Regions from separate parts of the Nesterenkonia aethiopica genome, predicted to be linked through region 2. Evidence: predicted binding sites of a transcription regulator. Region 2 holds the regulator's gene; the other holds the start of a gene.
The links. Region 2 encodes LexA, which represses DNA repair genes until DNA is damaged. Its sites were predicted from a motif close to TCGAACANNTGTTCGA; they were not measured.
Positions count from the first base shown of each region.

Region 1 (10,952 bases), on a different contig from region 2:
GTACAGCGCCTGCGAGGAGCGCGGCAGCACCAGAGGGAAGTCGTCGTCGGGCAGCCACACCTCCTCGAGCCGCTTGGCCAGACCGATGACCGGAAGCTCGGTGATCCCCAGGGCATCGAGGGCCTCACGGGCCGCGGCGACCTGAGGCTGGCCGCCGTCGACGACCACGAGGCTCGGCGGATAGGCGAAGCGGCTCCCCTCACGATCCACCGTCGTGTCCTCCACCGGCCCGGATCCCGCAGAAGCGTCGGGCACGTCCGACGCGTCAGGAGTCGCCGTGCCGTCATCCGCGACGACGGCGGGCTCCCCGCCCGGTGCGTCGAGCCGCATCTGGTCGTCCAGGTAGCGCGAGAACCGCCGGGTGATGACGTCCCGCATCGCGCTGGTGTCGTCCCGGGCGGCGTCCCCCCGGACGGAGAACCGGCGATAGTCCTTCTTCTTCGGCAGGCCGTCCTCCATCACCACCATCGACGCCACCACATTGGTCCCCGACGTGTGCGAGATGTCGAAGCACTCGATGCGCAGCAGCGCGTCAGGGGCGTCCAGAGCCTCCTGCAGCTCGCGCAGCGCCTGGGACCGTGTGGTCAGGTCCGAGGAGCGCCGGGCCTTGTGCAGCATCAGAGCCTGCTGCGCGTTCTCTCGGACCGTGCCGAGCAGAGCGGCCTTGTCACCACGCCGCGGCACGCGCAGGTCGACGGCGGCTCCGCGACGCTGCCGCAGCCAGGCGCCGAGCTGCTCCGCATCCTCGGGCAGCTCCGGGACGAGCACCTCCCGCGGGATCCGCTCGGCGTCCTCCATGGACCCGTAGACCTGCAGCAGGAGCTGCTCCACCAGGCCGGCGGCGTCAGTCTCCTCGACCTTCTCCACGACCCACCCGCGCTGCCCGCGGATCCGTCCCTGCCGCACATGGAAGACCTGCACGGCCGCCTCGAGCTCGTCCTCCGCGAAGGCGAAGATGTCCGCCTCGGTCTCCTCTGACAGCACGACCGCATTGCGTTCGAAGACCCGTCGCAGAGCCTCGAGATCGTCCCGATGCCGGGCGGCGTCCTCGTAGCGGAGCTCCGCGACGGCTTCCTTCATCTCGGTCTCGATGCGGCGCATGTGCGGGCCGGGACGCCCGGCCATGACCTCGCAGAACTCCTCGGCGAGCCGGCGGTGGTCCTCCGGACTGATCCGTCCCACGCAGGGAGCGGAGCATTTGTCGATGTAGCCCAGCAGGCAGGGGCGGCCCGACGCCTCGGCACGACGGAAGACCCCGGCGGAGCAGCTGCGCACCGGAAAGACGCGCAGCATGGTGTCCACGGTCTCGCGGATCGCCTTGGCCGGGTGGAAGGGCCCGAAGTACTTGACGCCGGGGCGCCGGTCGCCCCGCATGACCTGCACGCGGGGGAACTTCTCGTTCATGGTGACGGCGAGGTACGGGTAGGACTTGTCGTCCCGATACATGATGTTGAAGCGCGGCGTGTGCTGCTTGATCCAGGTGTACTCCAGCTGGATCGCCTCCAGCTCGGAACCGACCACCGTCCACTCGACCTGGGAGGCGGTGTGCACCATGGCGTAGGTCTTGGGGTGAAGCCCCTCAGGGCGGGCGAAGTAGGAGTTGAGGCGGGCCCGCAGGTTCTTGGCCTTGCCGACGTAGATCACCCGACCGTGCGGGTCGATGAAGCGGTAGACGCCCGGCGAGGTCGGGATCTCTCCCGGCCGGGGTCGGTAGGAGGCGGGATCAGCCATCGGCGTCGGCGTCGTCCCTGTCCGCCGGCGGGCTGTTGTACGTGTCGACGCGCTCCTGCCCGGTCAGCGCGGCGATGGCATCCATGACGCGTGCCGTCGCCTCCCGACGCACCGGCAGCGGATGGCGCTGGCCGATGTGCTCGAAGTGCAGCGGGTCGCCCACATGCATCTCGAACGCCGCCGAACGCACGCGGTTGGAGTCCGGCGCCTGGAGGTTCTCGGTCCCCTTCAGTCCCACCGGCACCACCGGCAGTCCGGTGGCCAGCGCGAGCCAGCCCACTCCGTTCTTGCCGCGATAAAGTCGCCCGTCCCGGCTGCGGGTGCCCTCCGGGTAGATCCCGACGCCGTGGCCCGAGGCGGCGATGTCTCCCAGCTGGTGCAGCGCCTCCACGCTCGCCGACTTCTTCTGCCGCTCCACCGGCACGGACCCGACCGACTCGAAGAAGATCTTCATGGCCCGTCCCTTGATCCCGGGCTGCGTGAAGTACTCAGCCTTGGCGAAGAAGCTCACGGGCCGCGGGAAGATCGCCTGGATCAGCACCGAGTCCAGGAACGACAGGTGATTGCTGGCGACGACGAAGCCCCCCTCTGCCGGGACCTTCTCCAGCCCGGTGATCGTGGGGCGACAGGTGAGCTTCACGTAGGCGGAGAACGCCTTGCGGATCGCATCGTGGGTGACCACGCGCTTCGGGGCGGGCGCGGTGGGGTCTGTGCTCACGTGCTGATCCTTCGAGTCGCCGGGCGCAGGGCGCCGTCTGTGCTGGGCCGCGGTTCAGTGTACCCGGTGCGAGACCCGTCACGGCCACCGCCTCGGCCCTGCGCGCAGGTCATCGGGCGGGAGCGGCTGCTGTGCCGCCGCCACCCTCCGCCCGGGCGTCGCCCGGGCGCCGTCCGCCCGCAGGACGGGGTCGATCAGAGCAGATGCCCCAGGAAGCGACCCGTGTGCGAACCGGTGTGGTCCGCCTGCGCGGCGACGGCCTCGGGAGTCCCCTCCGCGACGATCCTTCCGCCGCCTGTGCCCCCTTCTGGCCCGAGGTCGATGATCCAGTCGGCAGACTTGATGACGTCCAGGTTGTGCTCGATGGTCACCACGGTGTTGCCCTTGTCCACCAGGCTCTGCAGGACGCCGAGCAGCTTGCGGATGTCCTCGAAGTGCAGGCCAGTGGTGGGCTCGTCCAGGACGTAGATGCTGCGGCCCTTGGACCTCTTCTGGAGCTCCGAGGCGAGCTTCACTCGCTGGGCCTCACCGCCGGAGAGCGTGGTCGCGGCCTGACCCAGGCGCACGTACCCGAGGCCCACGTCCACCAGCGTGGTGAGGTGCCGGGCGATGGGCGCGAACGCGGAGAAGAACTCTGCGGCCTCCTCGATCGGCATGTCGAGGACCTCGGCGATGTTCTTCCCCTTGTAGTGCACCTCGAGCGTCTCGCGGTTGTACCGCGCCCCTTGGCAGACCTCACACGGCACGTAGACGTCCGGCAGGAAGTTCATCTCGATCTTCAGGGTGCCGTCGCCGGAGCAGGCCTCGCAGCGGCCCCCCTTGATGTTGAAGGAGAACCGTCCCGGCTGGTATCCGCGGGTCTTGGACTCCTGCGTCTCGGCGAACAGCTTCCGGATGTGGTCGAAGACGCCGGTGTAGGTGGCCGGGTTGGACCGCGGGGTGCGGCCGATGGGGCTCTGGTCGACGTGGATGACCTTGTCGAGATGGTCCACTCCGTCGATGCGACGGTGCCGCCCCGGCACCTGCCGGGCGTTGTTGAGCCTGTTGGCCAGCGACTTGTAGAGGATCTCGTTGATCAGGGTGGACTTCCCGGAGCCCGAGACTCCGGTGACGGCCAGGAAGACGCCCAGCGGGATGTCCACGCTGACGTCGGCGAGGTTGTTCTCATGGGCGTCGACGATGCGCAGCCTGCGCTGGGGGTCCACGGGGCGCCGCGACGGCGGCACGGCGATCGCGCGCCGACCGGCCAGATAGTCGCCGGTGATGGACTCCTCATTGGCCTTGAGGCCCTCCACGGATCCGGAGTGCACGATCCGTCCGCCGCGCTCTCCGGCTCCCGGACCGATGTCGACGACCCAGTCGGCCTCGCCGATGGTGTCCTCGTCATGCTCCACGACGATCAGGGTGTTGCCCAGGTCCCTGAGACGCGTGAGCGTCTGGATGAGTCGGGTGTTGTCGCGCTGGTGCAGACCGATCGAGGGCTCGTCGAGCACATAGAGCACACCCACCAGCCCGGAGCCGATCTGCGTGGCCAGCCGGATACGCTGCGCCTCGCCGCCGGAGAGCGTGCCGGCCGCCCGCTCCAGGTTCAGGTATCCCAGGCCCACGTCCAGCAGGAAGTTCAGCCGCGCCAGGATCTCCTTGAGCACCTGCTCGGCGATGGTCGCATCTCTGGCGGAGAGACTCAGACCCGAGAAGAACGCCACGATCTCGTCCAGCGGGCTGCGGGAGACCTCGGCGATGGACCGACCCTCGATCAGGACGGACAGTGAGGCGGGATTCAGGCGCTGCCCGTCGCAGTCCGGACACGCAACCTGACGCATGTACTGCTCGTAATGGTCCCGGGCGTTGTCCGACTCCGTCTCCTCATACTTGCGATGGATGTAGGAGAGCACGCCTTCGAAACCAGTGGAGTACTTCCGCTCCCGGCCGAAGCGATTCCGATACTGGACGACCACCTTGTGGTTCCGCCCGTGCAGCAACGCCTTCCGGGCCTTCTTGGGAAGCTCTCGCCAGGGGACGTCCAGGGAGAAGTCGAGGTCTTCGGCCAGCGCGCGGATGAGCCGCAGCCAGTACTCACTGGAGGCCTTCCCCCGGTTCCAGGGGGCGATCGCTCCGTCGGCCAGGGAGAGCGTGTCGTCCGGAATGACCAGCTCCTCGTCCACCTCGAGCCGCGAGCCGATGCCCGAGCAGGTCTGGCAGGCGCCGAAGGGCGAGTTGAAGGAGAAGGAACGCGGCTCGATCTCATCGATCGACAGCGGATGCTCATTGGGGCAGGCCAGGTTCTCGGAGAAGCTGCGCAGCTTGGGGCCTTCGAGGCCGTCCGGCACCTTCTCGGGGTTCTCCGGCGAGCCGTCCTCCGCCAGGTCGACCAGGTCGATCACCACTCGTCCTTCTGCCAGACGCAGAGCAGTCTCGATCGAATCGGTGAGCCGCTGGCGCATGCCCTCCCGGATGACCAGGCGGTCGATGACCACGTCGATGTGGTGCTTGATCTGCTTCTCGAGCACCGGTGGGTCGTTGAGCTGGATCTGCTCGCCGTCCACCACGGCCCGGGCGAAGCCCTGTCCGGCCAGGTCTCGGAAGAGGTCCTTGAACTCGCCCTTGCGCCCGCGCACGACCGGCGCCAGGACCTGGAAGCGGGCTCCCACCGGCAGGTCCAGGATCTGGTCCACGATCTGCTGAGGGGTCTGCCGCTCGATCCGCTCTCCACACACGGGGCAGTGCGGAACGCCGATGCGGGCCCAGAGCAGACGCAGATAGTCATGGATCTCGGTGACGGTTCCGACCGTCGACCGCGGGTTCCGCGAGGTCGACTTCTGATCGATGGAGACCGCCGGCGACAGCCCCTCGATGAAGTCGACGTCGGGCTTGTCCACCCGTCCGAGGAACATGCGCGCGTACGCCGAGAGCGACTCGACGTACCGCCGCTGCCCCTCGGCGAAGATGGTGTCGAACGCCAAGGAGGACTTCCCCGAGCCGGAGAGGCCGGTGAAGACGATGAAGGCGTTGCGCGGAAGCTCCACGGCCACGTCGTGCAGGTTGTGCTCCCGGGCCCCCTGGACGACGATGCGGTCCGCCTCGGCGCGACCGACGGTGCCGTTGGCGCCGGACTTCCGGCGCGCACCCCGGCTGTAGTAGTCGTCGACGGATTCGATCACGGCGCCGTCGATCGCGGCAACTGGCTCAGACACGCGCACCAGTGTATGCCCGCACCTTCGATCGAACAAATATTCGATCACCCGGGCCGTTCGCCGGCCGCACGGACCCGGATGGCAGGATGGAGGCGTGACGACCCGCCCCACCTCCCCCGCCCTGCAGAACGACGAGCCCTCCGCAGACGACGGCGCTCCCCTCGTCCTCTTCGACCTTGACGGCACCCTCGTGGACCCCGCCGGTTCGATCACCGGCGGCATCGCCGCGGCCCTGGCCGCGCACGGGATCGACGTGCCCGACCAGCCCACGCTGGAGGGCATGGTCGGCCCGCCGCTCGCCGCCAGCCTGCTGTCCCTGCCGGGCGTGACCACCGAGATGCTGCCGGGCCTCGTGGCGCACTATCGAGCCGGCTACCTCGCCCACGGCATGGCGGCCTCCAAGGTCTACCCCGGACTCCGGCAGCTCCTGGCCGACCTGCGGGAGGCAGGCGTCGCCCTGGCGGTGGCCACCTCGAAGCCGCAGCCGCTGGCGGAGCGACTGCTCGAGGTCCAGGGCCTGGCGGGCGCCGTCGACGTCGTCGCAGGCTCGGATCCGGACGAGACCGTGCCCCATGCCGGCAAGGCGCCGATCCTCGCGGCCGCGCTGAGGGACGTGGCCCGCGCCTCGGACCGCGATCCGAGCGGCGGCCCCTCTCGGCCCCGAGCGGCGATGGTCGGGGATCGGATCTTCGACGTCGAGGGCGCCCAGGCCCATGGGATCCCCTGTGTCGGCGTGCGGTGGGGCAGCGCCCCGGCCGGGGAGCTCGAACAGGCCGGCGCCGACGTCGTGGTCGACGACGCGCAGGGGCTCCGAGATGCACTCGAGCACCTTCTCGATGTGCCGCTCGGGGACAGCGCAGCGAGGCCGGCCCCCAGCCCGACTCAGGACTCGACCCACAGCGCAGCCGAGGATCCGGCCGAGGGCTCGGCATCGCCATGGCGTCTGATCGACAGCAGACCATAGACTGTCACCCATGGCCACCGACAGCTCTCTGATCCATGACCTTCCGGCGATCACCGTCCGCCGCGTCGCGGTCTCCGAGATGAGCAACAACGTCTACCTGCTCACCGCGAAGAAGTCCGGGGTCCAGGTGCTCATCGACGCCGCCGACGACGTCCCGGCGATCCGCGCGATGCTGGCCGAAGCCGCCGTCGACACCCCCTGCGCGCCGCAGCTGCGCGCCGTGCTCACCACGCATCGTCACTGGGACCACATCCGCGCGCTGCCCGAGCTCGCCGCCGACGTGGAGACGGTCGCGGGACAGGACGACGCCGGTGCGATCGAGGAGGCCGAAGGCGTGCGGATCGACCGTCGGGTCGACCACGGCGACCTGGTGCAGTATGACGGCATCGCGCTGGACGTCATCCAGCTGCGCGGCCACACCCCTGGCTCGGTGGCCTTCGTGTACCCCGTCGAAGACGGCCCCACCCACATCTTCACCGGAGACTCGCTGTTCCCCGGCGGCGTCGGAAAGACCTGGAGCGCAGAGGACTTCCGCACGCTGATCGACGACGTCGAGGCGCGGCTCTTCGCGGCCTTCCCGGACGACACCGTCATCCACCCCGGACATGGCGACCCCACGACGCTGGGCGCGGAACGGCCCGAGCTCGCCGCGTGGCGGGAGCGCGGCTGGTAGTGGCGGCCCTGCGACTCGACTCCCTGCGTCCTGCCCCCGCTGCGGACGGCGTCCCCGACCCCGAGAGCCTCGTCGAGGCCTTCACCGGATGGACCGCCCAGCGTGGGATCACCCTCTACCCCGCCCAGGAGGACGCTGTCCTGGAGCTCGCGGACCGGCGGCACGTCATCATGGCCACCCCGACCGGCTCCGGGAAGTCCCTGGTGGCCACGGCCGCCCACTTCTTCGCCCTGTGCCGCGGCGAACGCAGCGTCTACACCGCTCCGATCAAGGCGCTCGTCTCCGAGAAGTTCTTCGCGCTCGTGGAGATCTTCGGCGCGGAGAACGTCGGGATGGTGACCGGAGACTCGGCGGTCAACGCCCACGCCCCGATCATCTGCTGCACGGCGGAGATCCTGGCCAACGAAGCTCTGCGCGACGGCACGGAGGCCGACGTCGGGCCCGTCATCATGGACGAGTTCCACTTCTATGCGGACCCCCAGCGCGGATGGGCCTGGCAGGTGCCCCTGCTGGAGCTTCCCCAGGCCCAGTTCCTGCTGATGTCCGCCACCCTGGGCGACACCAGCCGCTTCGAGCGCCGCATCGCCGAGCGGACCGGCCGAGACGTCGTCACCGTCTCCTCGGTCCAGCGTCCGGTGCCGCTGCACTTCGAGTACTCCACCACGCCGCTGCAGCACAAGCTCGAGGACCTCGTCGCCGACGGACAGGCGCCGGTCTACGTGGTGCACTTCTCCCAGCGCGAGGCCGCGGAACGTGCCGCCGGGCTCGCCTCGCTGAACGTGGCCGGCAAGGAGGACCGGGAGCGCATCCGGCAGCGTCTGGAGACCTTCCGCTTCGCCAAGGGGTACGGCAAGGTGCTCAATCGGCTGCTGCGGTCCGGCATCGGCGTCCACCATGCCGGGATGCTCCCCAAGTACCGGCGCCTCGTGGAGCAGCTCGCCCAGGACGGGCTGCTGAAGGTCATCTGCGGCACCGACACCCTCGGCGTCGGCATCAACGTGCCCATCCGCACCGTAGTGCTCACCGCCCTGAGCAAGTACGACGGCGAGCGGACGCGCCAGCTCAACGCCCGTGAGTTCCACCAGATCGCCGGACGGGCGGGGCGCGCCGGCTTCGACACCGAGGGCCGGGTGGTCGTGCAGGCCCCCGAGCATGTCATCGAGAACGAGCAGGCGCTGCGCAAGGCGCGGGCCAAGCACGGGGACGACGAGAAGAAGGTCGCCCAGGCGGTCCGCTCCACGGGGAAGAAGAAGCCGCCCGACGGCTTCGTCTCCTGGTCGGAGAAGTCCTTCGACCGACTCGTGGAGGCGACGCCGGAGCCGATGGTCTCACGCATGCAGATCAGCTATGCGATGGTGCTGCAGCTCCTGCAACGCCCTGAGGACCCGATCCTGGCCATGCGTCGGCTCATCCGCGGCTCCGACGAGACCCCGGCCCGGCAGGCGATCCTCCAGCGGCGGGCGCTGCAGATCCTGCGGGAGCTGCTCACCGCTGGCGTGCTGGAGCGACTGGAGGCTCCCGACGAGGACGGGCGCACAGTGGACCTGACGCTCGACCTGCAGGACGACTTCGCGCTGAACCAGCCGCTGGCCCCCTTCGCCGTCGCCGCGCTGGAGCTCCTGGACCCGGAGTCGGAGACCTACGCCCTGGACGTCATCTCCGTGATCGAGGCGATCCTGGAGACTCCGTACCAGGTGACCGGCGCCCAGGTGAAGAAGCTCAAGTCCGAGAAGATCGGTGAGCTGAAGGCCGAGGGTGTGGACTATGTGGAACGGATGCGCATCCTCGATGAGATGACCCATCCCCAGCCGCTGGGCGAGCTGCTGACCCAGCAGTTCGAGGTGTATCGGACCTCGGCGCCCTGGGTGGGCGACCATGAGCTGGCGCCCAAGGCGGTCGTGCGGGACATGGTCGAGCGGGCCTTCGGCTTCGTCGACATGGTCAACCACTATCAGCTCACCCGCTCGGAGGGAGTGCTGCTGCGGTATCTCACCGACGCCTACAAGGCGCTGCGCCAGACCGTGCCGCAGCAGAAGGTGACCGAGACGCTGGAGGATCTGGTCGAGTGGCTCGGCGAGATGATCCGCCAGACCGACAACTCGCTGCTCGAGGAGTGGGAGCGGCTGGCCTCCGGGGCCGAGGACTCCACGGCGGAGGATCTCGAGCTCAGTACCGAGGCGCCGGCAGAACCGGAGGGCGTGACCCACAATGTGCGGGCCTTCCGCGTGATGGTGCGCAACGCGATGTTCCTGCGGGCCGAGCTCTTCGCCCAGGAGAAGGAGCAGCAGCTCGAGCAGCTGGACGGTGACGCCGGGTGGGACGCCGAACGGTGGGGGAAGGCCATGGACACGTTCTTCGACGTCTACGACGATGTGTTCACCGATGCTTCCTCCCGCGGCCCGGCGCTCATCCGCATCGATGAGTCGCCGGAGGGCCGTCCGGGCTTCTGGCGGGCGGTGCAGGTCCTCGACGACGCCGACGGCAATCACGACTGGGCGATCCACGCCTGGATCGATCTGGCCTCCTCCGACGAGGTCGGCGCCCCGGTGGTGCTGGTCGATCACGTCGGCGAGGTCCACCACGAGCCGGCAGCCTGACCGTCGTCGCAGCCCACCAGTCCGGCGGGATGACCTCCGGCTGTGCCGTGTGCCACACTTGATCCGCGGTGGGAGCTGACCACCTCGCCCGAGTCAGCTCCCATCGTCCCACCTCAGCGGCAGAGCACCGCTGAGGAGCCCCACGACGACGCACGCCCGGCCAGCCGACAGAGCGGGACCGGCCAGCAGAGAGAGACAGCATGACCTCGACGTCTTCCCCTGTCCGCACCCTCCTCGACGGCACCCGCCTGACGGAGCACCGGCTGCGGGTCCCCCTGGACCACGCGGCCCCCGACGGTGAAGGCCTCGACCTGTTCGCCCGTGAGTTCGTCACGCCGGAGGCCGCCGCCCGTGGTGAGGACCACGTGGCCCGGATGCCCTGGCTGCTGTTTCTGCAGGGCGGGCCCGGCGGCAAGGGCACCCGTCCGGCGCGGACCCCGGCGTGGATGCAGGAGGCCGGCAGCCGCTTCCGCATCCTGATGCTGGACCAGCGAGGCACCGGCCTGTCCACCCCGCTGACCCGCCATTCGGTGCTCCGCAGGGGCCGCGCAGCGGAGCAGGCCGCCTATCTGCGACGCTTCCGGGCTGACGCCATCGTCCACGACGCCGAGGCCTTCCGTCGGCACCTGGGCCTGCAGAGCTGGAGCGTGCTGGGGCAGAGCTTCGGCGGGTTCTGCACCCTGACCTATCTGTCCCTCTTCCCCGACTCACTGGACAGGGCGCTCATCACGGGCGGCCTTCCTCCTCTGACGGGCCACGCCGACCGGGTGTACCAAGCCACCTACGCGAAGATGGCGGCCCGGAACCGGGAGCACTTCGCCCGGTTCCCCGAGGACCGCGACAGGCTGGACGAGATCGTCGATCACCTCCGCCGCCACGAGGTGCTCCTGCCGGACGGCTCCCCGCTGACGGTCCCCCGTCTGCAGTCGGTGGGCATGCTGCTGGGTGGGAACACGCGGGCCGACTCTCTGCACTACCTGCTCGAGGAGGCCTTCGTCGCGCCGGGGACCGACGCGCTGTCCGACACGTTCCTGCACGCAGTCCACCAGCAGATCTCCTTCGCAGCGGCCCCCAT
Region 1 covers NZ_BAAAVT010000004.1:74,395-85,346, reverse strand. Annotated here, with positions in the region: gene uvrC (excinuclease ABC subunit UvrC) at 1-1,731, opposite strand, end outside; gene ABD658_RS03780 (lysophospholipid acyltransferase family protein) at 1,724-2,413, opposite strand; gene uvrA (excinuclease ABC subunit UvrA) at 2,644-5,520, opposite strand; gene ABD658_RS03770 (HAD hydrolase-like protein) at 5,738-6,607, shown strand; gene ABD658_RS03765 (MBL fold metallo-hydrolase) at 6,618-7,280, shown strand; gene ABD658_RS03760 (DEAD/DEAH box helicase) at 7,289-9,877, shown strand; gene ABD658_RS03755 (alpha/beta fold hydrolase) at 10,078-10,952, shown strand, end outside.
Region 1: a site for LexA is predicted at 5,672-5,687, ahead of uvrA (excinuclease ABC subunit UvrA). Genes of this name have one in related genera too.

Region 2 (10,952 bases):
CGACCAGCCGCACCACGCCCAGGCACTGGTCCACCACGTCCTGCAAGGCATCAGCCACCTGCGGGTCGCGGTAGGACGGCGTCCACAGCCGGCCCTGAGCCAAGGCCGCCACGGCCGGGCTGCGCACCACGAAGGTGAGCTCCGCCCCTGGATCCAGGACGACGAGCTCGGCTCCCTCAGCCAGCGCGGCCAGCATGACGCGCTCCGCTTCGGCGGCCACCGGGCGCGCTTCGGCGTGCCAGGCGGTCATCGACTCCACTGAGCTGAACACCGGCATGGTGGGACGCCCCGACGCCGAGGTGATCGTGACCAGGGCGATGTCCGCCTCCTTGTCCCCGGCCGGTCCGCCCGAGGGGGCATGACCGTGCTCGGCCACGGTGGCGATCACCGGCACGAAGAGGCGCTGACCCTGCAGGGACTCGACGAAGCCTGCCTCATCGAGGTCTCCGGCCAGCAGACGGTCCTGGGCCTCCTGGATCTGCGGGGCGATCAGCCCGTCGTCTCCGTCGAAGGTGTGCAGCGGGTTTCCCCCGCCGGAGAGGTCCCGCCCCTCCCAGGGGACGCCCGCCGAGTCCGCGGCTCGTCCGTCCGCCGAGCGGGCCTGCCGCTGCAGCAGGTTCGCGATGTGGGCCGGAAGCTCCCGACGGTCGGCGGCATCTGCGCCGTGGTGGTCGCCGTGGTGACTCATGCCGACGCGGCGGCCGCCTTCAGTGCCTCCGGGAAGGTGAACTTTCCGGCATAGAGGGCCTTGCCCATGATGGCACCCTCCACGCCGTGGGAGACCATCTGCGCCAGGGCGGAGACGTCCTCCAGCGACGAGATCCCGCCGGAGGCCACCACGGGCTTGGCGGTGCGGCGGCAGACCTCGGCCAGCAGCGCGGTGTTCGGTCCACGGAGGGTCCCGTCCTTGGTCACGTCGGTGACCACGTAGCGCGGACACCCGGCATCCTCCAGTCGTTCCAGGACCTCCCAGAGGTTGCCGCCCTCCTTGGTCCAGCCGCGGGCCGCGAGCGTCTCCCCCCGGACGTCGAGCCCCACCGCGATGGCCTCTCCGTGGCGTTCGATCGCCCGGGCGGTCCACTCCGGATCCTCCAGTGCGGCGGTGCCCAGGTTCACGCGGGTCGCCCCGAACTCCAGAGCGCGGTCGAGAGAGTCATCGTCCCGAATACCGCCGGAGAGCTCGATCTTGATGTCCAGCTCGCGGACCACTCGGGCCAGGACCTCGCGGTTGTGGCCGCGACCGAAGGCGGCGTCGAGGTCCACCAGGTGGATCCACTCGGCGCCGTCCTGCTGCCAGGTCAGCGCCGCGTCCAGCGGGTCGCCGTAGCTGGTCTCGGAGCCGGCCTCGCCCTGCACCAGACGAACGGCCTGACCGTCGGCGACGTCGACGGCGGGCAGCAGCTCCAGGGCGGGCACGGTGGCGATCTCGGGGGCGTTCTCAGCCATGGGGTCGGGTCTCTCTTCCTGGGACAGGGTCGGGTCGGTGGTCAGCGGATCGGGGCCATGGCGGCCGGCCCGGGCTCTCAGAGGCTGTCGATCCAGTTCTTCAGCAGCTGCATGCCGGCGTCGCCGGACTTCTCCGGGTGGAACTGCGTGGCCGACAGGGGGCCGTTCTCCACCGCGGCGATGAAGTCCGCGCCGTGGTGGGACCAGGTCACCTTCGGCGCAGCCATCGACTCGACGGTCTGGTCGAAGTCCCAGGACTGCACCGCGTAGGAGTGCACGAAGTAGAACCGCTCATCCTCGATGCCGTCGAACAGCACGGTGCCCTCGGGGGCCCGGACCGTGTTCCACCCCATGTGCGGCACCACGACGTCGTCCGGCAGAGCGGTCACCTCACCAGGCCACTCCCCCATGCCGTCGGCCGCGATGCCGTGCTCCACTCCACGTTCGAAGAGGATCTGGTGCCCCACGCAGATGCCCAGCACGGGTCGGCCTCCGGCGATGCGGCGTCCGATCCAGCGTGGCCCGTCGATCGCCGTCAGCGCGTCCATCACAGCGGCGAAGGCTCCGACCCCGGGAACCACCAGGCCGGCGGCCTCCTGGATCCGGACCGTCTCGCGGGTCAGAGTCACCTGGGCACCGGCACGCTCCAGGGCGCGGACGGCCGAGTGGACGTTGCCGGAGCCGTAGTCAAGGACGACGACGTCGGGCTTGGCCATCAGAGCGCTCCCTTCGTGGAGGGGATGCCCTCCACCCGCGGGTCCGATTCGACGGCGGCGCGCAGCGCACGGGCGAAGGCTTTGAACTGGGCCTCGACGATGTGGTGCGGGTCGCGGCCCGCCAACACACGCATGTGCAGGCAGATGCCGGCGTGATAGGTGATGGCCTCGAAGACGTGGCGCGTCATGGAGCCGGTGAAGTGACCGCCGATCAGGTGATACTGCTGCCCCTCCGGCTCGCCGGAGTGCACGAGGTAGGGACGTCCGGAGACGTCGACGACGGCGTGCGCCAGGGCCTCGTCGAGCGGGACGGTCGCCTCTCCGAAACGGCGGATGCCGGCCTTGTCACCCAGCGCGGTACGCAGCACCTCGCCGAGGACGATCGAGGTGTCCTCCACCGTGTGATGCACATCGATGTGGGTGTCCCCGGTCGACTCGACCGTCAGATCGATCAGCGAATGCTTCGCCAGAGCGGTGAGCATGTGGTCGAAGAACGGCACCGTGGTGGAGATCTCCGAGGTGCCTGTTCCATCGAGGTCCATGCGCACGCGCACGCTGGACTCGGAAGTGACTCGTTCCATCTGGGCCGCGCGGCCCGAGATCAGTTCTGCTCCCATGGCTCCTGCTCGTGGGTACGGGGTGAAGGGTCTGATGACGCCGTGGACCAGTCTACGCACCGGCCTTCACGGCGTTCAGCGGCCTCGGGCGGAGTCTCAGCGGCCGAGATGCCGAGCCAGGGACTCCAGGAAGGCGGTGGTCTCCGCCTCGGTGCCCGCGGTGACCCGCAGGTGGCCGGGGATGCCGACATCGCGGATGAGGATGCCGTCGTCCAGCAGATGCTGCCACGCGGCCTTCTCGTCCTCGAGCCCGCCGAAGAACACGAAGTTCGCGTCTGACGGGGCGGGGCTGAGCCCGTACCGCGTCAACGTGTCGACGATGCGGTCACGCTGAGTCTTGATCCGCTCCACATTGGCCATCAGCGCCTCGCTGTGATCCAGGGCCGCCTCGGCCGCGGCCTGGGTGATCGCCGACAGGTGGTAGGGCAGGCGCACCAGCCGCAGCGCGTCGGTGACCTCCTCGGCCGCGGCCAGGTAACCCAGCCTCCCGCCGGCCAGGGCGAAGGCCTTGGACATGGTGCGGGAGACGATGAGCCGTTCACGCCCGGGCAGGAGCTCCAGCGCGGACGGAGTGCCGCTCTGCCGGAACTCACCGTAGGCCTCGTCGACGACCACCATGGTGCCACCCTCGACGGCGGCATCGTAGGCCGCCTCGACGACGTCGAGCCCCAGCGCCGTGCCCGTGGGATTGTTCGGCGAGCAGAGGATGACCACGTCAGGCCGGTGCTCTCGGATCTGCCGGGCCACGTCCTCCGCGCCCTGGGTGAAGTCCTCGCCCCGGGTCCCTGCGATGTACCGGCTGTAGGTGCCTCGCGCATAGAGGGGGTACATCGAATAGGTGGGAGGGAAGGCCATCACGGAGCGACCCGGACCGGCGAAGGCCTGCAGGATGTGCTGCATGATCTCATTGGAGCCGTTGGCCGCCCAGATGTGCTCGGCGGTCAGCCCATGGGCCAGGTACTCGGCGAGCTTCTCCCGCAGACGGGTGAACTCCCGATCCGGGTATCGATTCAGCGTCTGAGCCGCATGCCTGACTTCCTTGGTGATGGCGTCCACGACATCAGCGGGGACGTCATAGGTGGTCTCGTTGACGTTGAGCATGGCCCACACCGGCAGCTGCGGCGCGCCGTAGGGCTCCTGGCCGCGCAGCTCCTCGCGGAGCGGCAGGCGCGCCAGGCGCTCTGATCTGCTGAGGCCGGCCGTCGACGTGGATCCGCCGACGCCGTTCTGAGGAGGAATCACGCGTCCATCCTACTCATCGGAGCCGTGGCGCTGCGGCGCCGTCACGGCGCTCCCGTCCCACCGCGTCATCTCTGTCCTGCTCCGACCCGCACTGTCCTGCTCCGACCTGCTCCGACCTGCTCCGTCCCGCTCGGCTCTGATCGCCCACGGAGCCGCGAGTGATCTCCGCCGGAGCAGAACGCGTCCACCGGGCGCGACCTCAGTCCGCCACCGGAACGTACAGCGTCTGCCCGGGATGGATCTCGGAGCTGGTCAGATCATTGAGCTCAGCGATCTGCGTGATCAGCACCTGGGTGTCCTCCCCGGTACCCAGGCCCGAGGCCACGCTCCAGAGGGTGTCCCCGGGTGCCACCGTGACTTCGACAGCGGCGACTCCCGGCGCCCCATGGCTGGTGGCCTGCGCCATGTTGACGAAGCTGCCCACCAAGAGCGCCACGCCCACCAAGGCGGCGACGAGCAGCGTCAGCGCGGGGACCCCGAGGATCACCAGGCGGCCTCGCCGGGTGAGGTTGAGACGTCCTGGTGCACCGGCGGAAGAGGCGACGTAGGCCTGTCCGGCCGCGGAGGTGGTGAAGGAGGTGTGCGAGTGACGCATGGGGAAGGACCTCTCTCGTGCGGGATCTCGTCTCGGCATGGATTCGAAGATGTGTTCTATTTCTAGCACAGATGTTCGACCGGGCACCAGACATGCGTTCGAATATGCTGGTCTCGGCCGTCCGGATCCCGTAGCCTGAGACACATGTTCGAACCGAGTTTCGGATGCGATGTTCGACCGGATGTCCATGCAGGAGATTCCACCAGGACCCTCTGACATGACGAGCGGACGACGGGACCAGACCCTGCGGAGAGAGGCGTGAGAGATGGCCGTGGACAAGCGACCAGCCGAGGATTCCCAGCCGACGGAGACACCGGGGGACGCCGCGCCCCGGCTCACCGACCGGCAGCGCGGCATCGTCGACGTCATCCAGGAGGCCCTCGCAGAGCGTGGATACCCCCCGTCGATGCGTGAGATCGGCGACGCCTGCGGGCTCGCCTCGCTGTCCTCTGTGACGCATCAGCTCGCCCGCCTGCAGCAGATGGGCTACCTGCGTCGGGTGCCCGGCAAGCCGCGCGCCATGGAAGTCATCCGTGATTCCTCAGGCCGCCTCATCGCTGCGGACGTCCCGGACGAGCCGGCGTTCCCTCCCCCGAGCTCTTCCCCGGCACGTCAGGCCTCCGATGACGGTGCGGTCGTCGATCTCGACGCCTACCGCGAGCAGACGGACAGCCGGACGACCGACATTCCGGTGGTCGGTCGCATCGCTGCAGGTGGTCCCATCCTGGCCGAGCAGCAGGTCGAGGACGTCATGCCGCTGCCTCGCCAGCTCACCGGCGAAGGTGAGCTGTTCATGCTCCAGGTACGCGGCGACTCGATGATCGAGGCCGGCATCTTCGAGGACGACTGGGTGGTGGTGCGTCGCCAGCACACGGCCGAGAACGGAGACATCGTCGCCGCCCTGCTCGATGATGAGGCGACCGTGAAGACTCTCCGGCGGCGCGACGGGCATCAGTGGCTGCTCCCGCAGAACCGCAGCTATGAGCCGATCCTCGGGGATCAGGCCACCATTATGGGCAAGGTCGTCACCGTACTGCGGAGCCTCTGAGCCACGCAGCCTCGAGACCAGGCACCCTCACGGCCCCCAGCGCCGCCCGGAGACCATCCGGCAGGCCCGCACAGAAGGAGGGGCGCCGACCGTACGGTCGGCGCCCCTCCTTCTGTGTCCTTCTGCGCACGAGGACGCCAGTCAGGCGCTCGGATCGAGCCCCTGGCCGGCGAGCCGCCGCAGTGCCCCTCGCGCGACGTCTCCGTCGACAGTGGGCCAGAACTCCGGCATGGACTTCTTCAGGAAGCCGCCGTACCGTGCGGTGGCCAGGCGAGAGTCCAGGATCGCCAGCACGCCCCGGTCCTCGGCGCTGCGGATCAGTCGCCCAGCCCCCTGAGCCAGCCGGGTGGCGGCGTGCGTGGCCGCGACCTGCATGAAGCCGTTTCCACCGTTGCGCGCCACTTCCTGGGTGCGGGCGCTCATCAGCGGATCGTCGGGTCGGGGGAACGGGATGCGGTCGATCGCCACCAGTCGGCACGATCGGCCCGGGACGTCCACCCCCTGCCAGAGGCTCATCGTCCCGAACAGACAGGACTCTTCATCCTCGGCGAACTGGCGGACCAGGGCCGACATGGTGGCGTCACCCTGACACAGAATCGGCACCTCCAGGCGTTCCCGCAGCTCCTCGGCGGCCTCTTCAGCGGCGCGGCGCGAGGAGAACAGGGCCAGCGTCGCGCCCCGTGACGCCTCGATGAGCCCGGCGAGCTCGTCCCGCTGCCGATCAGCGGTCTTCAAGGACGGCGCGGGGAGGTCCTTGGCCACATAGAGCACGCCCTGCTTCGGGTAGTCGAAAGGGCTGCCGACGTCGATGGCGTCCCAGGCGGGGGCATTCTCCCCGCCCAGCCCGAGTGACCCCGCCACCGGGTCGAAGCTGTCGCCGATGGTCAGCGTGGCGGAGGTGAGCACCACCGTGCGCTCTCCGAAGAGGCCCTCCCGCAGGCGACCCGCCACCGACGTCGGTGCGACGTTCAGGATCGGCGGCTCCGTGATGTCTGCCTCGCGGTATCCCACGCCCGGGCTGAAGCTGCCCGGGCGGGTCAGCCAGATGACGTCCGGCGTCTCCCGGGAGTTCAGCATGCGCTCAGCGGTCTCCTGCACCGCCTGGACCCGTGCCCGTGCGGTGGAGCGTCCGGTGTCGGCCTCGGCCTCGCCGGACGGCTTGCTGTCAGACAGCGCGGTGCGGGCGGCGTTGCGGGTGATCTCCAACGCCTGGCTCTGCTGGGCGTCCAGGCCGCGTGCCAGCAGCCCCGACTCCTTGCCGTGGAAGGCAGCGTCGACGGCGATGGCCGCCGCCTGCAGGTCCTCGCCGCTGAGCGCGGTGTGACGCCGCAGCGTGGCCGCGGCCGTCTGGATCATCTGGACGGAGAGCTGTGCTGTGACCGCCGAGGTGACGCGATCAGCCAGCTCATGGGCCTCATCGATGATCACCGCGTCGTGCTCGGGCAGCACCTGCAGCCCCTCGAAGGCGTCGATGGCCAGCATGGCGTGGTTGGTGACCACGATGTCGGCCTCCTGAGCCTGCTCCCGCGCAAGCTCGGAGAAGCACTCAGCCGCCATGGGGCACTTCCGCGGACCGATGCAGTCGACGGCATTGACGGAGACCTGACGCCACGCCTTGTCCGAGACGCCCTCAGGCAGGTCGTCTCGGTCTCCCGTGGAGGTCTCTTCGGCCCATTCGCGCAGCCGCACGATCTCACGCCCCAGCCGTGAACCCGGCTCCGGCACGGAGTCCACGGCAGGCTCGTCGCCGAAGGAGAAGAGCGCCTGCTCGTCGTCCTGGTCGGGGAACCCGCCGTCCAGCTTGTGCCGGCACAGGTAGTTCGCCCGTCCCTTGACCAGGGCGATGGAGACCTCCTCCTCCAGCTCCTCCCCCAGATGGTCCAACAGTCGGGGCAGATCACGGCCCATGATCTGTGCCTGCAGCGCCAACGTCGCGGTGGAGATCAGCACCGGACGGTCCGCCTCCAACGCGTGCACCACAGCGGGCACCAGGTAGGCCAGCGACTTGCCGGTCCCGGTGCCCGCCTGCACGAGCAGGTGACGACGCCGGCGCAGGGCGTGGCTCACGTGCCGCGCCATGTCCATCTGCCCTTCGCGGTGCACGCCGCCCATCGCGGAGACCACATGATCCAGCAGCTCCGTGGAGCGCAGGTGCCCGGTGGACTGTGTCGTCGGCGCCTCCGGACTCACGCGGCGCCCGGCTCGTCGGTCGCCGCGGAGGCACCGCCGATGACATGCTCCTGCAGCTCCGCGGCGAGGCTCGGGCGCACCTTCACGCTCATGCGCGTGCCCTCAGCCAGGTACTCGGTGCTCAGAATCTCCGCATCCGCCTCATGCAGTCGAGAGACCACGTCTCCTGCTGCATACGGCACCAGCAGTTCCAGGGACACGTCCGGCCGCGGGATCGACTCGCTGATCAGCTGCCGCAGCTCATCGATGCCCTGACCCGTGTGGGCCGAGACCAGCACGGTCCGCGGCTCGCGCCGTCGGATGCGGTCGACGACGACGTCGTCAGCCATGTCTACCTTGTTCAGCACGATGATCTCGGGGACCTCGTGAGCGTCCACCTCGGCAAGCACGGTGCGCACCGCGCTAATCTGGCTCTCCGGCTCAGGATGCGAGGCATCGACCACGTGGAGGATCAGGTCGGCGTCGGCGACCTCCTCCAGCGTGGAGCGGAACGCCTCCACCAGCTGAGTGGGCAGCTGACGCACGAACCCGACCGTGTCCGAGAGCGTGTAGCCGATGCCGTCCGGCGTCACGGCCTTGCGGGTGGTGGGGTCCAGGGTGGCGAACAGGGCGTTCTCCACCATCACGCCGGCATCGGTGAGCCGGTTCAGCAGGGACGACTTGCCGGCGTTGGTGTAGCCGGCGATCGCCACCGACGGCACGGCATGCCGCTTCCGATTGGCGCGCTTCGCCTCACGGGCCGGCTTCATGCCAGCGATCTGTTTGCGCAGCTTGGCCATGCGCGTGTTGATGCGGCGCCGGTCCAGCTCGATCTTGGTCTCACCGGGTCCGCGAGAGCCCATGCCGGCCCCGGCGCCGCCGACCTGACCACCGGCCTGCCGGGACATCGACTCGCCCCAGCCGCGGAGACGCGGCAGGAGGTATTCCAGCTGGGCGAGCTCCACCTGCGCCTTGCCCTCCCGAGACTTGGCATGCTGGGCGAAGATGTCCAGGATCAGGCCGGTGCGGTCGATGACCTTGACCTTGACGATGTCCTCGAGGCCACGACGCTGCGAGGGGGCGAGCTCGGAGTCGACGACGACGGTGTCCGCGCCCAGTTCGGCGACGGCCTGACGGATCTCCTCTGCCTTGCCGGAGCCGAAGAATGTCCCCGGGTCCGGGGTGGAGCGGCGCTGGACGAAGCCGTCCAGGACGGTGGAACCGGCGGTCTCCGCCAGTGCGGCGAGCTCCCGCAGCGAGTGTTCCGCCTCGGCGATGGGGCCCTCAGTCCACAGTCCTGCCAGCACGACGCGTTCGAGGCGCAGCTGGCGATACTCGACCTCAGTGACGTCTTCGAGCTCCGTCGAGAGACCCTCGACGCGGCGCAGCGACCGGCGCTCGAGCAGGTCGAACTGGTCGCCGTCGGCCTCGGTGTGCTCGGTCCTCAGATCGGAGAGCTCACGGGCCTGTTCCTCCAGCACGGAGCGGCGGCGCCGCTCCGCATCCTGGTCCTCGCGTCGATGCCCAGGGTCGGCGACGAAGCGGGTCCGCCCCGAGCGGGCGACCGTCTCGGCGCGTGCCTGGTCGGCGGCCAGGATCCGTTCGATGGTGGCGTCCACGGATGCCTGGTCCCCGCTCTCGGCCGCCGAGCCGGAGCCCGCCTGGTCCTGGGGCTGCAGGTCCTCGTCGCCCGTGCTGGGTGTGATGCTGTCATGGTGCGTGTTCGTCATAGTCTCCTCAAGGGGATCGCCGGTCAGCGGCGGATCCCGCGATGCCGGATCTCGGCTCCGGCGCACCCTCGTCAGAGGGTCCTTCCATCCTACGGCGCGGCCGTGCAGGGGCACTAGCGACCAGTGCCATCTGTGGACGACGAGGCCCTGGTCGCTTCGCAGGGCAGCCGTCGTCGTGGAGGCGTCTCAGTGGAAGGGTCGCCCGGACCGGGCCGCCCGGCGGGTTCGCCTGCGGCGGGCCGACCACGGGGACGGCTGGTGGGGCGCGGATTCGAGAGGTGGTGGTCCCGGGCCGTCGCGACGGAGCTCGCCGAGGGGCCGGGCGGATGATCATGCTGGCGGATGGTCGCGGGCTGGGCCGACTGTCCGCGTCAGCGCAGAGTGCCGGGTCGTCCGCGTGCTCGACCGTGGGCGGCCAGGCCGCCTCTCACGGGAGCATCAGAGGTAGATAATCCACATGGTGCTCCATTCTACGGGTTCTGACGGTGGACAGCGAATCCTGGACCGTGCAGGAGATAGCATCGACGGGTGAGCTCACAGCACTACTTCTCCTCCGCACCCTCGGGCCCCCTGAAGCGGCGCGAGATCGACGTCGATCTGGCAGGCCGTGCCGTCTCGGTGGTCACCGCCGGCGGCATCTTCTCTCCCGAGGGCATCGACAAGGGCACCGCCGTACTGCTCAAGCACGTCCCGGACCCTGCTCCCGCAGGGCATCTGCTGGACATCGGCTGCGGGTGGGGGCCGATCGCCCTGACGATGGCGCTCCGCTCGCCGGAGGCGGCCGTCTGGGCTGTGGACGTCAACGAGCGGGCCCGTGAGCTGTGCGCGGAGAACGCGCGGCGGCTCGGGCTGGACAACGTGGAGGTCCTCTCCCCTGACCAGGTGCCCGCGGGCGTCCGGTTCGACACCATCTGGTCCAATCCCCCGATCAGGGTGGGCAAGGCCGTGCTGCACGAACTGCTGGAGCTGTGGCTTCCCCGGCTGGCCGATGATGCCGAAGCCTGGCTGGTCGTGCAGAAGAACCTCGGCGCCGATTCGCTGCTGACCTGGATCCGTTCGATGCTGGCCGCCGTGGGCGACGACTTCGACGCGGACCGGCCAGAGACGGACAAGGGGTTCCGCCTCCTGCGGGTGACGCGGACCGGCGGCTGAGCCTTCCCGTGAGCGCTCATCCTTCCCGCTCCCCCGCGTCCCGAGTCCGCACGATCAGATGATGGTGCCGCGGTAGACGTTCTCTGCCGGGCCCGAGAGCTCCACGTCCTCCGCCCCGTCGGCACGGGAGAGGAAGCGCACACGCAGCCGCCCTCCGGGGACCTGGACGGTCCAGGTGTCGACGCCGTCCTCGGCCGCCCAGACCCGCACGGCGGCGGCCGCCGCACATGCACCGGT
Region 2 covers NZ_BAAAVT010000001.1:156,145-167,096, reverse strand. Annotated here, with positions in the region: gene ABD658_RS00730 (SseB family protein) at 1-688, opposite strand, end outside; gene priA (bifunctional 1-(5-phosphoribosyl)-5-((5-phosphoribosylamino)methylideneamino)imidazole-4-carboxamide isomerase/phosphoribosylanthranilate isomerase PriA) at 685-1,446, opposite strand; gene hisH (imidazole glycerol phosphate synthase subunit HisH) at 1,524-2,162, opposite strand; gene hisB (imidazoleglycerol-phosphate dehydratase HisB) at 2,162-2,779, opposite strand; gene ABD658_RS00710 (histidinol-phosphate transaminase) at 2,876-4,021, opposite strand; gene ABD658_RS00705 (LysM peptidoglycan-binding domain-containing protein) at 4,221-4,616, opposite strand; gene lexA (transcriptional repressor LexA) at 4,972-5,664, shown strand; gene ABD658_RS00695 (ATP-dependent DNA helicase) at 5,806-7,854, opposite strand; gene hflX (GTPase HflX) at 7,851-9,563, opposite strand; gene ABD658_RS00685 (class I SAM-dependent methyltransferase) at 10,092-10,715, shown strand; gene dapF (diaminopimelate epimerase) at 10,770-10,952, opposite strand, start outside.